Regions from separate parts of the Ensifer sp. SL37 genome, predicted to be linked through region 1. Evidence: predicted binding sites of a transcription regulator. Region 1 holds the regulator's gene; each other region holds the start of a gene.

Region 1 (2,267 bases):
TTCCCGCTGCGGCTCGATTGATTTCCATTCGGCATTGCCGATCGAAAGAAACGCCAGGTTCGTCGATCCCCGCGGATAAAAGCCGATACGAAGGATAGCGCCGGCGTCATAGCTCGTCGCCGCGTAACACGAGCCTCCCAGGGAAGGATCGGATCCCACCGTCCAGGCGTTGATCCGTTTCCAGATATTCGAACGCCCTTCTTCGGCAGACGCCGCTCCAGCCGTGAGCAACAGGCCGAGCACCACCAACGACAATCTATGCATGCAACCACCCCACTATCCACGCAAAGTTATCTTTTTTTAGAGGCCTGTCGAGACGGTGAAGGCCCTTCCCCGCAGGGATTTTTGCGCGCCCCAGGCCCGATGCGAAAGCTGGCAGCTCCGATGCATTCTCCGCGCCGGTCCATGAAGAACGGCCGAGACGAGCTTGAGATGGAGCGGCTGGCGCAAATCAGCCACAGCCTGCGGGCAAAGAGCTGTTGAACATGGCAGAGTGATCGCCATGCTTGCTGGACTTCGGAACGAAAGCGCGGTTCACATCGTTTACCAACCCGTAGTCCCACCCCTTCATCAAGTGGACGATCACCGTGCTTGCCGCCCTGCTTCTCGCTTCGATAGTCGCATCGCCCAATATGCCTGACGTCAAGCTCAGTGCCGCGACGGTGGATGAACTCCAGACCGATTTCGAACGGGCCGTGCCGTGCCATCAGATCGATGGACGCAATGTTTGGAAGGGCGCGCTCGCGTTCTACATCCAGTCCTTCGTTTATGACGGCGATACGCCCGTTGCGACCGATGCGGCCGACGCAGTGCTTCCGGAAGACAACAGCGCCGAAACGGTGAAGGAGTTCGAAGACGCCTGCTCGGCCTCGCAAGCGACTTAAGTCTCTCCGCGAAGAGAGCCGCGATTCTTTCGAATCACGCGCGCGATTGACCTGCCCGGCGCTGTTTTGGGACGCAACCGTCGCCGAAAACCGCCCCGCTCCCGCAAAAGTGACCAATCGCCCCCCACAGAAGCAGCCAATTGCCTGAATTCACGGAGTTTTAGGCACTTGCGGAACACATATGGAACAGATAGTGTCTGTTCTTGATTTGTTTCACGCCTCTGGAGCGACGTGCCATGCTGACCCGCAAGCAACAGGAATTGCTTCTGTTCATCCACGAACGCATGAAGGAGTCGGGCGTACCGCCGTCTTTCGATGAAATGAAGGATGCGCTCGACCTGGCGTCGAAGTCCGGCATTCACCGCTTGATCACGGCGCTCGAAGAACGCGGGTTCATTCGCCGGTTGCCGAACCGGGCACGCGCGCTCGAAGTCATCAAGCTTCCGGAAGCCTACGCCGCCGGCCAGCAACAGCCGCGCAGGGGCTTCTCGCCGAGCGTGATCGAGGGCAGCCTCGGAAAGCCGCCGGCCGCCGCTCCTGCCACGCCGAAGCCGGCGCCGGTCGCCGAAAGCACGTCTGTTTCCGTCCCGGTGATGGGGCGCATCGCTGCCGGCGTGCCGATCTCGGCGATCCAGAACAACACCCATGACATTACCGTTCCGCTCGACATGATCGGCAGCGGCGAGCATTACGCCCTCGAAGTAAAGGGCGATTCGATGATCGAGGCCGGCATCTTCGATGGCGACACGGTGATCATCCGCAACGGCAACTCGGCCAATCCCGGCGACATCATCGTGGCGCTCGTGGACGACGAGGAAGCGACGCTGAAGCGCTTCCGTCGCAAGGGCGCGTCGATTGCGCTCGAAGCGGCCAACCCCGCCTACGAGACGCGCATTTTCGGACCGGATCGCGTGAAGATCCAGGGCAAGCTCGTCGGGCTGATCCGCCGCTACCATTGAATTCCAGGCAGAACGCCGAATCAGAAGAGCCTCGCCACTGAAAGTGGCGAGGCTCTTTCCATTTAAGGCGACCTGAAATCCAGATCGCTTATTCGTGGATCGTGTATTCGCCGAGTTCGCAGAGATCCTGCGTGTCCTCGGTCGTATCGAGGGCCGAGCCTTCCTCGAATTCGAATCGCATGTCGTATTTGCAGACGTCCCGCCCGTCGGCAATGGTGATCTCCATGCTCTCGCCGGGGTTAAGGACCTGCCGACCGAAAACATCGTCTTCCCATTCATTGACGCCGACCGGCGACGTATAGAAATTCGTCAGTACCGCGCCGGTGTTGTTCTTCAGCTGGAAAACCAGGTCGTCCGCGCGCGCCTCAATAGCGGTCGCCGCAAAACACGCCAACGCCGTCAGGATCAGTCTCTTTTTCATTGA
Region 2 (2,267 bases), 370 kb from region 1:
GCGAGCTCGAGCGCCTCCATGCCGTTGCGAGTCTGGATCGTCGCATAGCCGGAGGCCTCAATCAGGTCGCGGAAGAGCTTCATGTTCAGCTCGTTGTCCTCAACAATCATCACCTGTTTGGGCATGTCGATCCCTTGCTGTCCATCGTCACCTTGCAAGTCTCCTCAGGACAATTAACGTGCGGAGCCGACGACTCGACCCATTTCCTCAACGTCAGAGATAGGCCTATTTGGTTGAAAAATAGGTAACTCCGCACGTAAAAACCATACGGGGACAAACCATTGAAGAGCGCCGACGAAATCGCCATCGACATTCTCTCCTGGCTTGCCGGCGAGCCTGAGCTTCTGTCCCGCTTTCTGGCGCTGACCGGCACGGACCCAACGGCGTTGCGCAACGCGATTGCCGAACCCGGCTTCATGGGCGGGCTCGTCGCCTTTCTGATGGACCATGAGCCGACCCTGATGGCATTCTGCACGGCGACCGGTACGGCGCCTGAAGACGTCGTGCGCGCCCATATGGCACTTTCCGGCCACGCAGGCTTCGAGGATTGAGGGTGGCAAACGCGCCGACAGTTCACAGCATCACGCTTGGAAACCGCCCGCTGATCGTCAGCGACATCGACGATGTCGTGCTTGAATTCATCAATCCGTTCAAAGCGTTCCTTGGGAGCTGCGGCCATGTCCTCCTGCCCCGATCGTTTCGCCTGACCGGCAACATCATCACCCACGCGGACGAGCAGCCGGTGACGGAGCCAGAGGTCAAGATCCTGCTCGACACCTTCTACGGCTCGCAGGATCGTTGGCAAACGCCCGCCGCCAAGGTCGTCGAGACCCTGGCCGCATTGTCGGAGGAAGCCGATATCGTCTTTCTGACTGCGATGCCGCCGCAGCACGCCGCGGTTCGTCGCGCTCTTCTTGACCGGCTCGGCCTGCCCTATCCGCTGCTTGCGTCCGAAGAGCCGAAGGGGCCGATCGTCCAAAAACTTCACGGCAGCCGCACCGTCCCCCTCGTCTTCATCGACGACATGCTTCGCAACCTGCGATCGGTGAAGGATCACGCGCCGACCTGCCTGCCGATAAACCTCATGGCCGACTCGGAGTTCAAGGCGCTCGCGCCGAAGCTCGACGCCGACATCCGCGCCGTCGCAGACTGGCCGGAGGCAGCCGCAGCCATTCGCGCGCACTTCCGCGGCTAGCCCGGATCGGCTGCCCGTCGGCGCAAATTCAGCCGCGCCGGTGCTGCGCAAGACGCGCCCGGTGATCCTTTTCAACGGCGACAATTGCATTGTGATTTCCAATCGCGCCTCCTTGAGACTCGCTAGAGTAGAGCTTAAGGTCGCAATGTTCAATATTTGTTCCCGATATGCCCGACAGCGCTGCTCACTCTCCAGGCTTCTGCCGCGACTGCCTCAAGGAACAGGCGGCGTCGGTGCGGCGCTGCCTTGCCTGCGGCAGCCCGCGCATTCTGCGGCATGCGGAGCTCCATGACCTGACGCTGGCGCACATCGACTGCGACGCCTTCTATGCCTCGATCGAGAAGCGCGACAACCCGGAGCTTGCCGACAAGCCGGTGATTATCGGCGGCGGCAAGCGCGGCGTGGTCTCCACCGCCTGCTACGTCGCCCGCATTCACGGCGTGCGCTCGGCCATGCCGATGTTCAAGGCGCTGGAAGCCTGCCCCCAGGCCATCGTCATCAAGCCCAATATGGAGAAATACGCCCGCGTCGGCCGCGAGGTACGCACGCTGATGCAGGAACTGACCCCGCTGGTGCAGCCGCTGTCGATCGACGAAGCCTTCCTCGAACTCAGCGGCACGGAGCGACTGCACCACGATCCACCGGCACGCACGCTTGCGCGGCTCGCCCGCCGGATCGAGCAGGAAGTCGGCATCACCGTCTCGGTCGGCCTCTCCTATTGCAAGTTTCTCGCCAAGGTGGCGTCCGACCTTCAAAAGCCGCGCGGCTTTTCCGTCATCGGCCAAGCCGAGGCGCTGGAGTTCCTGCGCGAGAAGCCGGTGACCCTGATCTGGGGCGTCGGCAAGGCCTTTGCCGCCACGCTGGAGCGTGACGGCGTGCGCACGATCGGGCAATTGCAGACCATGGAGGAAGGCGACCTGATGCGGCGCTATGGCACCATGGGGCAGCGGCTCTTTCGCCTATCGCGCGGGCTCGACGAAAGAGCGGTCGAAATCGACGGCGAAGCCAAGAGCGTTTCCGCAGAGACGACGTTCAACGAGGATATCGCGCGCTATGACGACCTGGTCACGCA
Region 3 (2,267 bases), on a different contig from region 1:
GCTTCACCTCGTCCCAGGATCCGGTGAGCCACAGATCGACCTCGTCAGGTGTGGTCAGGATCACCGGCATGGCCTTTTGATGGATTGGCGAGACGATCTCGTTCGGGGATGTGGTGAGGAAGCCGAAGAGCTCGTATTCGCGCTCACCATCGCGCACGCGCCTGACACCCTTCCATGGCGTCCAGAAGCCGGCGAAGAACATCAGCGGCCGCTCCTTAGTTCCGGCAAACCAGGCATTGGGGATTTTACCGCCGGGAACCTTGGCCGCCGGATCCGGCTCGGCGAAGGAGTTGAAGGGGACGACGCAGCGACTGGTCGCCCCGAGCCAGCGTCTCCAGTGCGGAGAGGCGACGTTTCGGATGTTGGTGACGCCGGGATCGTAGTTCTTCACGAAAGCGGGCGGCGAGGGCATGCCCCAGGTGACACGCGCGATCTCTCGCTCTCCGTCTTCGCCGACGCGGACTACGGGCGCCTGATAGCCGGGATAGACGTCATAGGATGGCTGGTTCCAGCCTGCCTTGTCGCGGAATGCCTTGGTGAATGCGATCACGGCATCACGTGTCGTCGTGATGTTGTAGAGATTGCACAAAGTTGAGTCTCCCTTTCTCACCTAGCTTCATATCAACGACTGCTCGCTTCTGTCCCCGTTCCCCGGCATTCGATCTGTTCATTGCACCAAGCAGCGTGTCCGTGCTGGCGTCTCGATCGCAATCAACAGTCTCTTTTCTGAACTTCGTTGACTCGCAACTCAAATAGGAACAAATAGAGAACATATCAACAGGAAGCGCTAATGCATAGCCCTAAGGAGTTGTTCCTTCCAAAATGCCCCGTCCAGTCGACAATACCGTCGTCTCAGAACTTCGCGAGCGCATCCAGCGCCTTGAAGGCGCAAGCGGCCGTGGACGACAGGTGCTGCCGTTTGGTGTCACCGAGATTGATCGGCGATTGCCGGGTGGGGGGCTTGTACTCGGCTCGTTGCATGAGGTCGCCGGCGGCGGCAACGGTGCGATCGACGGCGCGGCGGCGGCTCTCTTTTGCGCGGGCATTGCCGCCCGCTCGAAAGGCAAGGTGCTCTGGTGTGTGACGCGGCCCGATCTCTTCGCGCCGGCGCTGGCTCAAGTCGGTCTTTCGCCGAGCCGCGTCATCTATGTGGAGGCCGGCGACGAAAAGGCGCTTCTTTCCTGCATGGAAGAGGGGCTTCGCCACGGCGGCCTCGGTGCCGTCGTCGGCGAGCTCGCGCGCCTTTCGATGACCGCCTCGCGCCGCTTGCAGCTTGCAGCCGAGAGTTCCGGCACGTTGGGCATTGCGATCCGCCGCTGGCGACGACAGGCCGAAGCCTCGGATTTCGGGCAGCCGACGGCATCGGTCACGCGCTGGCGCGTGTCCGTCATGCCGTCCGTCCCCTTGCCGGTTCCAGGCGTCGGCCGCGCGCGCTGGCTCGTCGAACTCATCCGCTGCCGTGCCGGCGAAAGTGCAGATTTCGAAGTGGAGGCCCCAGATGTCAAGGGTCGTATCGCTCTTCCTTCCGAGCTGGCCCACGGATCGCCTGAGGCGCAAGCTCGGCGACGCAGCGCCGCCGGCTGAAACGCCTCTCGTCCTCGTCGGTCGCGAACAGCGAAGGCGTGTGGTGCTCTCGGTAAATGCCGCGGCGATTGCCGCAGGCCTGAGACCCCGCATGGCCGCCACGAAAGCCCAGGCGCTCGTCGCAGGTCTTGTCGTCATGGACGCCGATCCGGCCGCCGATGAAGAAGCGCTCGAACGCCTGGCGCTCTGGGCGCTGCAGCGCTATGCACCGATCGTTGCTGCCGATCCGCCCGATGGCCTGGTGATCGATACGACCGGTGCCGATCACCTGCATGGCGGCGAGGACCTGATGCTGTCAGGCATGGTCAACCGGTTCTTCGGATCCGGCATCGAGGCGCGGGCTGCGGTTGCCGATACCTGGGGGGCGGCCCATGCCGGCGCCCGGTTTCTCGCTCATCCGACGCTGGTCGTCGCTCCGGGGGCGCAGCAGGAAACCATCCGTGACCTGCCCGTCGCAGCGCTTCGCCTCGATCCTGCAATCGTCCATGGCCTTCGCGTGCTGGGCTTCAACACGATCGGTGAGGTGGCCGGCGTGCCGCGGGCGCCGCTTGCCCTTCGATTTGGACCCGAACTTGGCCGTCGCATCGACCAGGCCATGGGAGAGGTTGCCGAGCCGATCGATCCGGTCCGCACGCCTGAGCTTATCGAAGTTCGCCGTTCCTTCGGTGAACCGATTGCGGCCG

Evidence for each region. Region 1 encodes LexA, which represses DNA repair genes until DNA is damaged. Its sites were predicted from a motif close to TGTTCNNNNTGTGTTCNG; they were not measured.
Region 2: the regulator LexA is predicted to act here: its motif matches at 1,342-1,359, upstream of OVA00_RS31850 (DNA polymerase IV).
Region 3: the regulator LexA is predicted to act here: its motif matches at 755-772, upstream of OVA00_RS38365 (ImuA family protein).

The regions. Positions count from the first base shown of each region.
Region 1 is NZ_JAPPRN010000006.1:3,643,918-3,646,184, forward strand. Features, by position in the region: gene OVA00_RS29915 (hypothetical protein) at 1-246, opposite strand, end outside; gene OVA00_RS29920 (hypothetical protein) at 633-884, shown strand; gene lexA (transcriptional repressor LexA) at 1,121-1,843, shown strand; gene OVA00_RS29930 (hypothetical protein) at 1,932-2,267, opposite strand, start outside.
Region 2 is NZ_JAPPRN010000006.1:4,018,529-4,020,795, forward strand. Features, by position in the region: gene OVA00_RS31835 (response regulator) at 1-125, opposite strand, end outside; gene OVA00_RS31840 (DUF3572 domain-containing protein) at 282-551, shown strand; gene OVA00_RS31845 (hypothetical protein) at 554-1,195, shown strand; gene OVA00_RS31850 (DNA polymerase IV) at 1,363-2,267, shown strand, end outside.
Region 3 is NZ_JAPPRN010000007.1:1,311,696-1,313,962, reverse strand. Features, by position in the region: gene OVA00_RS38370 (SOS response-associated peptidase) at 1-589, opposite strand, end outside; gene OVA00_RS38365 (ImuA family protein) at 823-1,584, shown strand; gene OVA00_RS38360 (Y-family DNA polymerase) at 1,499-2,267, shown strand, end outside.